2 linked regions of the Peribacillus sp. FSL E2-0218 genome follow. The protein of the gene in region 1 interacts with the protein of each later gene in a pairwise test. Links are inferred from orthologs where the notes say so. Each region holds a gene or a part of one and is shown on either strand. Other genes may lie near its edges. The genes, in order: ezrA and ftsA.

What was found.
Region 2: the proteins of ezrA (region 1) and ftsA interact in binary tests that used the Bacillus subtilis proteins (3 or more experiments, as listed by UniProt). The link is inferred for Peribacillus sp. FSL E2-0218 from one-to-one orthologs.

The regions. Positions count from the first base shown.
Region 1 is NZ_CP150304.1:3,698,819-3,705,909, reverse strand. The notes cover bases 3,962-6,941. They hold ezrA (septation ring formation regulator EzrA), read left to right. Parts: upstream 3,962-4,594; coding sequence 4,595-6,289; downstream 6,290-6,941. Other genes in these bases: MHI53_RS17805 (cysteine desulfurase family protein), read left to right, coding at 6,500-6,941; hisJ (histidinol-phosphatase HisJ), read right to left, coding at 3,962-4,426. Outside these bases: MHI53_RS17830 (diguanylate cyclase), read left to right, coding at 426-2,303; MHI53_RS17825 (GAF domain-containing protein), read right to left, coding at 2,341-2,820; forespore capture DNA-binding protein RefZ, read left to right, coding at 2,976-3,620; more of hisJ, read right to left, coding at 3,623-3,961; more of MHI53_RS17805, read left to right, coding at 6,942-7,091. UniProt on the Bacillus subtilis protein: Negative regulator of FtsZ ring formation; modulates the frequency and position of FtsZ ring formation. Inhibits FtsZ ring formation at polar sites. Interacts either with FtsZ or with one of its binding partners to promote depolymerization.
Region 2 is NZ_CP150304.1:1,620,125-1,627,168, forward strand. The notes cover bases 2,872-5,804. They hold ftsA (cell division protein FtsA), read left to right. Parts: upstream 2,872-3,653; coding sequence 3,654-4,955; downstream 4,956-5,804. Other genes in these bases: MHI53_RS07830 (DUF881 domain-containing protein), read left to right, coding at 2,872-3,043; MHI53_RS07835 (small basic family protein), read left to right, coding at 3,043-3,408; ftsZ (cell division protein FtsZ), read left to right, coding at 5,000-5,804. Outside these bases: murB (UDP-N-acetylmuramate dehydrogenase), read left to right, coding at 1-697; MHI53_RS07820 (FtsQ-type POTRA domain-containing protein), read left to right, coding at 829-1,611; MHI53_RS07825 (DUF881 domain-containing protein), read left to right, coding at 1,598-2,290; more of MHI53_RS07830, read left to right, coding at 2,333-2,871; more of ftsZ, read left to right, coding at 5,805-6,157; sigma-E processing peptidase SpoIIGA, read left to right, coding at 6,578-7,044. UniProt on the Bacillus subtilis protein: Cell division protein that is required for the assembly of the Z ring. May serve as a membrane anchor for the Z ring. Binds and hydrolyzes ATP. Also involved in sporulation.

The sequences.
Region 1 (7,091 bases):
GTACCTTCGCCCTAGCAGCAGAGAGTTACGAGATACACCTCTGTAAAGGAGGAACAAAATGAGAACATAAAAGCTGTCACATAGGCTGCAATATTTTACACAAGGAGTATTGTATAATATTCTGCTCGATGAGTCAAGGGTATAGGCGATTAATTAAAGAAGCGGGAAAGTGAACCGAAGAAGATGGAAAGACAAAATATTTAAAAAATACTATTATTAGGGAGGAATTTTTCATAGTGAGCGTTATAATGAAGTAATGAGTATAAAACATAATTACATGGGTGGTTTTCCCTTTTCATTGGGACCCCTAATTATATGTTATTTGCATGGTCTGATCCCGGTTTCTTTGCATCGATTCAACTTTCGGATATGATGAAATCTCAGGTTCTCTTAAAAAAATAGGCTGTAATATAGGGATGATAAAGATGAAGAATAAAACAGCTCAGATATTAAATCAATTAAGGATGCTCTTCTTTCAACATATGCAAAATAGAAAGGGTGAACTTCATGACGCGACGTTTTTGGAGACCTTTTTATTGGATACAAAAGAATTGCTGGAGATGGAAGAGGTCACGTTCTTTAAATTCGATGAGTGGAAGCAGCAATTCTATAAAGAAGCCTCGACTGGAAGCCTTCACGACTATATCATGGAAGCCCCTGTTCAGGAGTATATTCAATTATTATGGAGAGAACAAGTTGGTGATGGGGATGGAATGGTCCGCATGCAAGCGGGAGCCCTGGATATTCATGTCGTCATCCCCCTTTGGGATAACGGGAAGGTGATCGGCGTGACGGCATTTAAAGAACGGGAAGCCAGCGCCCTTTCCAGCCTGACGTTGGAGGAAGGCTCCATCTTTGCTAATGAATTCACGATCATCTTGAAAACCGCTTTATCCATTTCAAAGATATCGGACGATGAAAGGCGGTATAAACAACTTTTCAAGGTTACTGAAAAGTTCCATTCTTCCATGAGCAGGGATGCGGTACTGGGGGAGATCATCGCTACTTTACATACCGTGTATCCGACATTCGAGTATTTCCTGTTACTTTCGCATGATCATGACGGCCATGAAAACTTGCCGATCAAGGAACTCGAATATGATAGTGATAATGTGGCTGCTTTGCAAGCCTATGTATCGGGCAATATGGAATTCGAAGATCAGCCTTCCGAAAATCAATCCATTCTATATGCGCCATTAAAGGGGAAACAGGGAGTCTATGGAGTGCTTCAGGTCATTGCTCCTAAAACCCTCACTTTCCCGAAGCAGGAAATCGAGTTTATCTCATTGCTTGCCAATACGGCCGGGAGCGCCTTGGAGAACGCCCAGCTGTATCAACAATCCAAACGGCTTGTTGCGGACCTGCAGCTAATAAATGAGATATCCCGCCATTTGAATTCCAATCTGCGCCTGGATGAAACGATGGAATATATGAAGCGGCAGATCATCACATCCTTTCATGCGGAACAAGTTGGCTTTTTGACGCTTGATCTGGATGACGCGGGGGCAATCCTCTCTGGCAGCTCGGATTTCTTTGATTCAGAGGGAGCGGGCCTTTATGTCTCATTCCTGATCGATAGGCTCGGGAGTGAGAAGGAATCGCTTTTCATCGGTGATCTAAGGGTACATCGCCCGGAAGCAGAGATACGGTATCGTTCCCTGATGGCCGTACCGATGATGAAAGGGGATGAAGTCAAGGGCTTCGCCGTCATCCTCCATACGGAGGCCTATTTCTTTTCGTTCGAAATGTTCAAGTTGCTGCAATCCCTCATCCATCACTCCAGCATGGCGATGGCCAATTCGATTCTGCGGGAAGAACTTGAAAAAATGGTCATTACCGATCATCTGACACAGCTGTATTCCAGGGGATTCCTTGATGAAAAAATGTCTAGATCGCTTGAAAAGGATGAAGGGGGAGCATTCATCATGATCGATATCGATAACTTCAAAAGGATAAATGATACATACGGTCATCAGGTTGGCGATGAAATTCTGATCCAAGTGGCGCACCTTCTCCAGCATAATATTCGTGATCATGATATAGGGGCAAGGTGGGGCGGGGAAGAGCTTGCTATCTACTTGCCATGTGAATCTTTGGAAACGGGCATTCGAATTGCCGAACGGCTGAAGGATAAAGTGAGGGATATTTCCAATCCGGGTGTAACGATCTCGGCAGGCGTGTCCCATTGGGGGAAAGGGCGTCCTGATAGTGTGAAGGAAATCGTCAAAAGGGCCGATGAAGCGTTATATAGCGCGAAGAATTCTGGCAAGGACCGGGTGCATGTGCATGGAGTCCTGCTATGAAAAAGGGAGCAGCTTGCATGAGCCGCTCCCTTTCATGTTATAAATGCTTGGAAAGGATCTCAGCGAACTTCTCGAGTCCCTGCTGATCGATTTCGTCAAATCTGTTCGTGATCGGGCTGTCGATATCGAGCACACCGATCAAATTGCCTTCCTGCATGAGAGGTATGACAATTTCAGATCGCGATGCTGCATCACAGGCAATATGTCCAGGGAATTGATGGACGTCCTCGATGCGCAAGGTTTTTGCAGTGGCCGCGGATGTCCCGCATACGCCCCTGCCCATTGGGATGCGGACACATGCCGGAAGCCCTTGGAATGGTCCTAAGATCAATTGGTCTTCTTCGTATAGATAGAAGCCGACCCAATTGACTTCATCTAGAAACTGATTCAGTAAAGCCGCCGCATTGCTTAAATTGGCAATCCGGTTCGTTTCATCTTCAACTAAGGCGGAAAGTTGTTTTTGGACCAGTTCATAGTTTTTTTCTTTTTTTCCTTGATACATTTCGACATTAAACAAAAGCGTTCACCTGTCTTCCGCATATTTTTACAGCACATTCTAGCCATGTTGCTTGATTGTTGGGAAATTGTCGAGAACTAACTAAAGGATTCAGCCTCATTCGTGCAGAAATTAGTCCACAAGACTTGTCTCAAAGAAAGCGAGGGATTGCCTGAATGAATCGCCAAACGCCAACGAAACAAGCCATTGTCGAAGCTGCCCTGCATTTATTTCATTTGAAAGGTTACCATGCGACTTCAATCCGGGATATTGCCAATAAAGCGAAAGTGAACGCTGCAAATATTGCCTACTATTTCAAAAATAAGCAGGGGCTGCTGGAATTCTGTTTCACTTCCTATTTAGAAGACTATATCCTGGTCCTTGAGACGAACATGACCCTTCTCGACCTTAAAGGACCGCAGCAGTGCTTGCTGAATCTCGTGAAGGGCATACTCGCCTTCCAGAGGGAAAACTTCCTGGCTGCACGGTTCATCTATGGGGAATCCTCACTCGATTCCAATTTAAACCGGGAAATTCATTCGACTTATTTTACAAAAGAAAAGTCTTATTTTCAATATATTTTGGAACAGGGAATCAAGAACCGGAGCTTCCACTCGGTCTCGATCCCGATGTATTTGCTGCAGCTGAAGGGCCTGCTTACGGCCCCTGTCCTGCATACCCATTATGCGATGGATGTGCTTCATGTGTTTCCGCAGGAAGCCTATTACACGAATATTTATGCGAATGAAGTGGGACGGTTCCTTCAGGATACCCTTTTCATTGCAAAGGACCTCGAGCCACAGTTGGCGGGGCGGGCCTGAAGTTACCCATTGAACTCGGGAATCAATGCCTGGTAGCCCTGCCCCAAATCTTGGGCCTGATGGGCATCGGAACCATAAACGAGCGGAATGCCGAGAGCCATGGCGCGTCTGGCAAACCGTTCCGGCGGATACGGTTCGCCGCATAGCGGTTTAACAAGCCCGGCGCCATTATAATCCAATTGGTAGTTTTCTTTCTTGATCAAATCCAGCACCCTGTATACATGCTCGTCAAAATTCAATGCGGATGGATAGCGCTGCTGGAATTTATGGACCAGGGTGATATGTCCGATCCGTTTCGGCTTATATATGCCTAAATCAGCTTCGATCGATTTTTCTAATGTATCATAGTATTTGGCATATAGCGCTTCGACGGATCCTAGTGTTTTAGCGATCTGACCAAACTCATCTGCACTGAAATCGATGCAGTGCCAATTCTCGTGATTCTTGATGAAGTGGACGGAAAGTATGCTATCGTCCAGGAACTCCCCGGTTTCATCGAGGAATTCCTTTGTTGCTTTCTCATGGCCTTCGATAAAGTCGACTTCCAGTCCGATTTTGATCAAGATTTTGTCTTTATGGCGTTCCTTCAACACGCGGAGCTCCTGAAGGTAATCGAGGAGCAGGGCGGCGTCCATGCCACTGTCTTTTTCAGGTGTCGGGTCATGGAAATCCCTAGGTAAGGGTGCGTGCTCCGTAAATGTGATTTCCTTTAATCCCAGCTCGATTCCCCGCGTAATATATTCATTGAAAGTATCCGTAGAGCCGTGAGGGCAAAACGGAGTATGCACGTGACTATCAGCTTTCAAGGCCATTCCCTCCCAAAAAACAGGTATTTGTAGCAATTTTCTACAAAAAAATCATTTTTCTCATCAAAAATTATTGCTAACATGGTATCATAAAAGCATTAAATTTAACATTTTAAAAATTGATATATAATAGAGCAAGACTGTAAGGACTAGAACAGGGGGCCTAGCATGGAGTACATACTTGGGGTAATTGTATTAATTTTGATTTTCATCATTTGGGGTTATTTTTTCAAAAAGAGATATTTTAAAGAAATCGATCGACTGGAAACCTGGAAAATAAGCATCATGCACCGCCCCGTGCTGGAAGAGCTTTCTAAAGTCAAACAATTGAACATGACTGGTGAAACGGAGGAGATGTTCGAAAACTGGCGTATCGAATGGGACGCGATCATTACGGACCATATGCCGAAAGTCGAAGAGCTTTTATTCGATGCAGAGGAGTTTGTCGATAAGTACCGGTTCAGCCGTTCGAAAGAGGTACAGCACAAAATTACCGTCATGCTGAATGAAATTGAAGAAATGATCAAAAAGATCTTATATGAATTGAATGAACTCGTAGGCAGTGAAGAGAAGAATCGCTTGGAAATCGAGGATATTAAAGAATCCTACCGCCAACTGAAGAAATCATTGCTAGCACATAGACACAATTATGGGAAAGCGGCGGATAAGCTGGAAGGCTCCCTTGATGAAGTATTGCAGGTCCTGCAAAAGTATGAAGAAGAAACGGAAAACGGGAACTACTTGAATGCGAGGGAACTTGTTCTTTCGATAAAGGATAAACTTTCGATCCTGGCCGTCAAAATGGAGATGCTTCCAAAGTTATTGGTTGACAGCCAATCCGAGCTGCACGCCCAAATCAATGAATTAAAGGATGGGTATGAGGAGATGTCGGGACAGGGTTACCTGTTGAGCCATATCCATTTTCAGCAGGAAATATCAAGGCTTGAGGAGGAACTGGCGCTTTATAAAACGCAATTGGAAAATGCCGAAACGGAAACGGTCGAAAAAGGCATCAAAGATATGCATGAAAGCATCGATGTACTGTATGACCTTCTGGAAAAAGAGGTGCTCTCCAAACAGTATATCCTGAAAAATGATGAAGTCCTCAGGAAAACGATAAGTGACCTTGAATATGAAAATGATAAACTTAAAGTCGAAACGATACATGTCCAGCACACCTATCATCTGACTGAAAATGAGCTCGATGCACAGCGGAAAATGGAAAAGCAGATTGCCCAAATTTCGAAACGCCATCAATTGCTTGTTTTGAAGATGGAGGATAATGTGATGGCAAGCTCTTTAATCAGTGAAGAGATGCAGGGGCTTTTAGCACAGCTGAAAGAACTACAGGAGAACCAGAAAGACTTTACCGTTAAATTACAGGCGTTGCGGAAAGATGAAATGGACGCGAGGGATTCATTGGCTGAACTGAAGCGCAAACTGGTCGATACGGGCCGTTTAATTTCCAAAAGCAATATCCCTGGGCTGCCTGAAGAATATAAAGCGGTGCTCCAGGATGCCAAGGAAAGCATCGAGGACGTTCAAAATAAACTGGAAGAAAAGCCTCTTGATATGGCCGCTGTGTATATTTATTTAGAAAAAGCGGTTCAACAGGTGCATAAGGTCTACGAAAAGGCACATGAATTGATCGAGCATATGTATTTGGCCGAAAAGGTAATTCAATTCGGAAACCGTTATCGTAGCAGTCATGATACGGTTGCCGACAGCCTTAGGGAAGCAGAGGCGAAATTCCGCAGCTATGAATATCAAGCTGCATTGGAAACGGCAGCCACGGCGATTGAAAAGGTCGACCCCGGCAGCTTACGGAAAATTGGGGCGAATATCGAAGAAGTCCTATCTTAAAACCCGCCATGGCGGGTTTTTTTATTTGGGACACGATTGGCTATGGCTATGGCAGATTATCCACTTATTGCGTGTTCTTTCAAACCAGGACCATTGATTTACATTCTCTTTCAAATTCAATTATGTTAATATTAGTAGTTGCAACAGCAACGAATAAAATTATATGTAAAAGAATGACCATCATAGATACAAAACATGGAAGGTGAACCCATGATTTATTTTGACAATAGTGCAACAACCAAACCATATCCGGAAGTGATCGAATCATTCATGAAGATATCTTCTGATTATTTCGGCAATCCATCCTCGCTGCACGGGCTTGGGGTCCAAGCCGAAAAACTTCTGGCGGCAGCACGAAAGCAGGTTGCTGATTTATTGAAGGTAAAAGGCTCGGAAATATATTTCACTTCCGGGGGGACCGAAGGGAATAATCTCGCCATTAAAGGTGCAGCCCAATCTCAGATGAAACGGGGCAAACACATCATCACGACGGCGATTGAGCATCCATCTGTCGAAGATGCGTGTCAATCATTGACGAAATTGGGCTTTGAAATCACGATTCTACCTGTTAACGAATACGGGCAGATTGAAATGACTGACCTTAAAGGTGCATTGAGGGACGATACCATATTGGTTTCCGTCATGCATGTCAATAATGAGGTGGGCTCGATACAGCCGATTGCTGAAATAGGGAATTGGCTTAGGCAGTACCCTCAGGTGCTTTTTCATGTCGATAATGTACAGGGAGCAGGCAAGGTTCCTTTATCATTACGCGAAGCCCATGTTGATTTATGCACCTTTT
Region 2 (7,044 bases), 2.1 Mb from region 1 along the record:
AAGTGATGGGGGAATTGAGGGTGCCGTGCTTAAATTGGGCAGAGGCCTTGATCATATCGAGATGAATGGAACGGAAATCAAAGCTGGAGCTGGTGTTTCACTTGTCAGCTTGTCTGTTCAGATCAGTAAAAAAGGCTATGCAGGATTGGAATTTGCCAGTGGGATACCAGGTTCCGTCGGCGGAGCTGTCTATATGAATGCCGGTGCACACGGTTCCGATATGAGTGAGATTCTCAAGGAAGCGCATGTTCTGTTTGAGGATGGTTCTTTAGCTTGGCTTTCGAAGGAGGAAATGGAGTTTTCTTATCGAACTTCCGTACTTCAAAAGAAAAGACCTGGTATCGTGTTGGAAGCCGTGTTCCAATTGACCGAGGGAGATAAAACCGAAATCGTTGCAAGAATGCAGGATAACAAAAATTACCGCAAGGATACGCAGCCGTATAACCTGCCATGTGCAGGCAGCATATTCCGGAATCCACTACCGCATCATGCCGGTAAATTAGTGGAAAATGCCGGTCTGAAGGGACACTCGATTGGCGGAGCGCAAATTTCCCCAATGCACGGTAACTTTATCGTCAACACGGGTAATGGGAGTGCAGCGGATGTTCAGGCCTTGATACAGCATGTGAAAGATACTGTATATGATAAATTTGAAGTTGAAATGGAAACAGAAGTCGAAATTATCGGCCGTAAATAATAGGATGCAATATATCCAAATTTTGTGTTATAATGTGTTACCTTTTAAAGTTTCATATAAACGGACTTAGAGTGTGTCGTGATTTCGTATTGTATAAAAACCATCCATTTTTTCAGGAAGAGGTGAAAGGGATGGAAAAGGGGAAAATCGTTTCCATTGAGGACCGCATCCCGAAATTAAAACAATTAAGAAAAAGCAAAGCAAACAAACGGCTGGTTCTGTTGCTTTCCCTTTTCTTCATTCTGGTTGCATGCGTACTATACTTCTTATCCCCGCTAAGCTATGTGAAAACCGTTCAGGTGGAAGGGAATCGATATACCACTTCCAAGCAAATCATTGAATTGAGCAAGGTGAAGAAAGATCGAAGCATTTGGAAGGTCGATACAGGGAAAGCGGCAGCCAATATTAAAAAAAACCAGGAAATAAAAAGTGCCAAGGTAACACCTGTATTTCCTAATTCGATTAAAATTACGGTATCCGAGCATAACAAGATGGCATACCTGTCCAATAATGGGAAGTATGCCCCCATTTTGGAGAACGGGACCGTCCTGGAGGAGTTAGCGACAGGGGAAATTCCAGTATATGCCCCGGTTTTAATTGGTTTCAAAGAGGGTAAAGCATTAAAGTTGCTCTTAGAAGAGCTGGATAAGCTTCCTGTCGAAATTCAAAATGCCATTTCGGAAATCCATTATGCTCCAACCAAAACCGACGCCTACCATATCGTCATGTTCATGAACGATGGGTTCGAAGTGAACGCGACAAGCCGGACGTTATTCGAGAAAATGATCCACTACCCATCAATCGTCAGTCAGTTGGATCCAAAGGTAAAGGGAGTCATCGATCTGGAAGTGGGTTCTTATTTTAAAGCGTATAAAAATGCGGAACAAAAGGAAGACACGAATGAGCAAAATTGATGGCAAACGGGTGGTGCTATCCCTCGTTTGCCTGGTGCTCGGATTTATGATTGCCTTCTCTTACAATCTGGCTAAGGATAATCGGGGAGTAAGTGAGGACAAGGCATGGAATCAAGAATATGAGCTTAGGCAGCAACTGATTGAACAAGAGACCAAGAACCGGGAATTTCAGAAGGAACTGCTTCAAAAGCAGGAAACCGTATCCAGGATAGAAAAAGATCTGGCCCAGGAAAAGCAGCAGTTTTTCAATTTGGCCAAAGATACGGAGAAATACCGGATGTTTCTCGGGAAAGTGAAGGTGACAGGTTCAGGCCTTCAGGTAACCCTTGACGATGGTGCGAATGTGGATCCGGCAGCCAATGTCAATAACTACTTGGTTCATGAACAGCATGTCTTCAAGGTTGTAAATGAATTATACATATCAGGTGCAGAGGCTGTTGCGATCAACGGTCAGAGATTGAACCATGATTCCTATATAATCTGTAATGGACCAGTCATCACAGTCGATGGACACCAGCATCCGGCTCCATTCATCATTACTGCAATCGGGGATCCGGATGTCCTGGGGGCTTCCCTCGACCTTCCTGGAGGCATAAAGGAACAGCTGGTTGACGAAAATATCATCTTTACTATGGAAAAGAAAAAGAATATCATGTTTGACCCCATTATTGGAGGGTGATCAGTTTCCTGGATTCGATGAAAGATTGGTGAGAGACTGGAAATGAAAAAAAAGCTTTCTTTTAGTTTGCTTACTTTGATTGCGGGCTTCATGCTCGCCATCCAATTCAATTTGGTGAATCAACCTGTCGTTTCCGATACAAGGGATATGTGGGAGCTGAAAAATGATTTATTGAAAGAACAGCAAGCACAAGTGGAATTGATAGATGGCATCAGTAAGCTCGAAGGGAAAGTAGCATCCTATGAAACCGAGAGAAATGAAAGCAAGGAAGAATTGCTGCGAAAGACCCTGACTGAATTAAAGACTGAAGCTGGTTTGACCGAAATAAAGGGTAAAGGTGTAATCGTGTCCATTCAACCGATTAAGGAAGGGATTTTACTTGGCAAGCGGATCGAGTATATTTCCCCGGTATTGTTAATCAGGCTCCTTAATGAAATGCATAGGTATGGGGCGGACGACATTTCCATAGCTGGTCAAAGGTACATAACGACATCGGTCATTCGTGATATAAATGGACAGCCGAAAATGGACGGATATCCGTTAACCGATTACCCGGTCGAACTGCTGGTAATGACGGATGATCCAAAGAAATTAAAGCAGCGTATTGAAGGCTCGGAACTAATGGATGATTTTTTCATCGATAACTTCGAATTGCAAATAAAGGTGCCTTCTCGTGAATTGACATTGCCTGCCTACCAAAATGATGTAAAAGTGGAACACATGATGCCCATCATGGATGGGGGGGATTCGTAATGTGGCTTCCAGTTTTTGGTCTCCTGATTGGGGTCACCCTCGGCTTTTTGGTCGATTTGGATATTCCCCATGAATATTCAAATTACCTTTCCATTGCCGTGCTCGCGGCTTTTGATACCTTATTTGGAGGCATCAGGGCCCATTTGCAAGGTCTTTATGATGAAGTCGTATTCGTAACCGGATTCTTCTTTAATATAATTCTTGCCGCAGGTTTGGCTTTTCTAGGTGTACATCTTGGTGTAGACTTATATTTAGCCGCTATCTTCGTATTCGGCGTAAGACTGTTTCAGAATATCGCCATGATCAGAAGAATACTGATTGAAAAATGGTCCGATTCCCGTAAAAAGCAGAAAAAAAATCTATAATTTTAAAGGGAATCACATCTTAAATGACGAATAGTTTATGCAGTATCCAGTTTAGCAGATTTCTCCATTATGACGAGAAGCGAACAATGTGCAGCTTAAAGTGAGAAATCTACGAAATGTACCGCTTATTATGACATTCACGAGTTGGTGAAATCAGTTCAGTTATTCTATAATGAATAGGTCTTTCGATATAAAAATGTTATTCTACTAAAACATGTATAAAACTGAAGGAGGTGCCATGGAGAATGAACAGCAATGAAATATACGTAAGTCTTGACATCGGTACATCCAGTGTAAAAGTTATCATTGGGGAAATGGTCAATGACACATTAAATATAATCGGTGTAGGAAATGTTAAATCAGAAGGGCTCAAAAAGGGCTCGATCGTCGGTATTGATGAAACCGTCCAATCCATCCAAAAGGCTGTCGAGCAAGCAGAACGTATGATAGGGATGGAGATAAAAAACGTAATCGTCGGCATAAGTGCAAATCACGTGACGCTGCAGCCTTGTCATGGGGTAGTAGCGGTATCCAGTGATAATAAAGAAATTACGGAGCATGACGTTTTCCGTGTTAGGGAAGCAGCGGAGTTAATTACGATCCCATCCGACAGGGAGATTATCGACGTGGTGCCCATCCATTACAAAGTTGATGAACTTGATGAGATCAGCGATCCAAGAGGCATGATCGGCGTTCGCTTGGAAATGAGAGGGATCTTAATCACAGGTCTTCGGACAATCTTACATAATACGCTGCGGTGTGTGGAAAGGGCTGGGTTAGAAATAACCGATATCGCCCTGCAGCCATTGGCGGCAGGTTCCCTTGTTTTATCCAAGGATGAAAGAGAACTTGGGGTGGCGCTTGTCGATATTGGCGGGGGTTCCACTACGCTGGCAATATTCGAACAAGGCTATTTACAATATACGTCTGTGATACCTATAGGCGGGGAAACACTTACGAAGGATCTTTCCATCGTTCTTAGGACAACGATGGAGGAGGCTGAGAAAATAAAAGTAAAGCATGGCCATGCCTTTTATGATGACGCGTCCGAAGATGAAGTATTCCAAATACCGATCATCGGCAGCGACCAGCAGCAGCCCTGCAATCAATTAATGCTTTCGGATATCATTGAAGCGAGATTGACCGAAATTTTCGAGTTGATTCAAGATGATTTGAGGAGACTTGGCTTTCAGGATATTCCAGGCGGTTTCGTATTGACCGGTGGCGTTGTCAAAATGCCGGGAGTCCTGGAGCTCGCTCAATATGTGTTCCAAAACCGTGTAAGGACGGCCGAACCGAATTACATCGGTGTCAGGGAACCCCAATATACGACTGCAGTCGGCTTGATTAAACATGCATGCAAGAAAGAGAGAATGCAAAAAAACACCGCTAATAAAACGCCTGTAGCAGCCGGTCAAACGCAAGAAGAGAATGACCAGCGCAGCCAAAAGGTTTCTCAGAAAAACAAAGAGAACGTAGCGGCTAAAAAACAAGGTGAAAAAGGTGAATCTAAATTCAAAAAAATCCTAGGTTACTTTTTTGAATAACAATCATTAAGAATCGGGAATTTCGTCAAAATAGGAGGATTGTCATGTTGGAGTTTGATTCTAATTTAGAACAATTAGCAACGATAAAAGTAATAGGTGTTGGCGGCGGCGGAAACAATGCGGTAAACAGAATGATCGAGCATGGCGTGCAAGGTGTTGAATTCATTTCTGTCAATACTGACGCCCAGGCTCTTAATCTATCAAAAGCTGAAATCAAAATGCAAATCGGCGGAAAGCTTACACGCGGATTGGGTGCTGGAGCCAATCCTGAAGTGGGGAAAAAGGCTGCTGAAGAAAGCAAAGAACAGATCGAAGAAGCGCTTAAGGGTGCCGATATGGTTTTCGTAACCGCTGGAATGGGTGGCGGAACCGGAACGGGAGCTGCTCCTGTCATCGCGGGCATTGCTAAAGATTTAGGCGCGCTTACCGTTGGTGTAGTCACACGTCCATTTACCTTTGAAGGCAGAAAACGGGCAACACAAGCACAAGGCGGCATTTCATCCATGAAGGAATCGGTCGATACACTGATCGTCATACCAAACGACCGTCTCCTTGAAATCGTCGATAAAAGCACTCCGATGCTTGAAGCTTTCCGTGAGGCCGACAATGTACTTCGTCAAGGTGTACAAGGGATTTCAGATTTAATTGCGGTTCCCGGTCTTATTAACCTGGACTTTGCCGATGTTAAGACCATCATGTCCAACAAAGGTTCGGCGCTTATGGGCATCGGGATTTCCTCAGGGGAAAACCGTGCGGCAGAAGCGGCGAAGAAAGCCATTTCCAGCCCGCTACTCGAAACATCGATTGATGGTGCCCAAGGCGTACTGATGAACATCACCGGCGGAACGAACTTAAGCCTCTTCGAAGTTCAGGAAGCAGCCGATATCGTCGCTACTGCATCCGATCAGGACGTAAACATGATTTTTGGTTCAGTCATCAACGAGAACCTTAAAGATGAAATCGTCGTGACGGTAATTGCAACAGGGTTTAACGAAGTGGAAGCTTCCATACGCCCTTCTGGACGTCCAACACTTGGACAGCAGCAGCAATCAAGGCCGCAGACACAGCAAGCGCCACAGACTAATGTGAAGCGTGAAGTGAAGCGGGAAGAAGTCAATGAGCAGCCTTCGCGCAATGCGAACCAAGGCGAAGAGGCTCTGGATATTCCAACTTTTCTCCGTAACCGCAATAGACGCCGTTAATATCACCGGCTAAAAAACCGTTCCCGCTGGGAACGGTTTTTTTTATGGCCCCGTTTTCAACTTCTTGCGGCTATCGCAAATATCTTCCAGGTTGAAACCTGGATAGGTTCTTGGATGATGTTTTAAATGATTTCTGCAAGGGAGCCGTTTCCGGGCTGGGACCTTCATTAATATAAAGGAAAAAGGGAGGGATCTCTGAAAATCTTAAACTTTTAAAACATAAATCGACAGAAGTAAAAGGGGGCAGGATAGTCTCTCGGAAAGTATTGGAAAATTTCAAGAGCTGTTTTTCTACAAAAAGGGTAAAAATGACTGAAAAACTCTTAAGTTTTCGGTACAAAAAGTGACACACTTTCCAAGGCCAGGTACGCTATACTTTTTGCTAGTGGAAGGTTAGTTCCTAAAGGGAGGGGAGGGTGTTTGACCTTATATTTAGATGTGATCTGGTTGTTGAATTGGTTATTTGACTGCCTCCTTTTATATGGGACCGCAATCATTCTCAAACGAAGGGTCGCTCTTTGGCGGGTATGCATCGGCGGGTTGATCGGTTCCTTCATTATCGTATTGGCATTCACTCCTTTTTATGCAATGGCGGACCGAGTGTACATGAAGATTTTTGTATCCCTGGTCATGGTGCTGGCCACCTTTGGATTTAATAGGTTAAAGCTTTTCATGAAATCGGTGGCCACTTTATACTTTGTGACGTTTTTATCTGGGGGAATCCTCCTGGGCCTTCATTATTTATTCGAATTTCAAATCGTAGCCAAAGACCCCGGTCAATATGCAGGAATCAATCGTTTTGGCGATCCTGTCAGCTGGATATTCGTAATGATCGGATTCCCGCTTGCTTGGCAATTTTCCAAGCGTACACTTGAAGGGATGGAAAT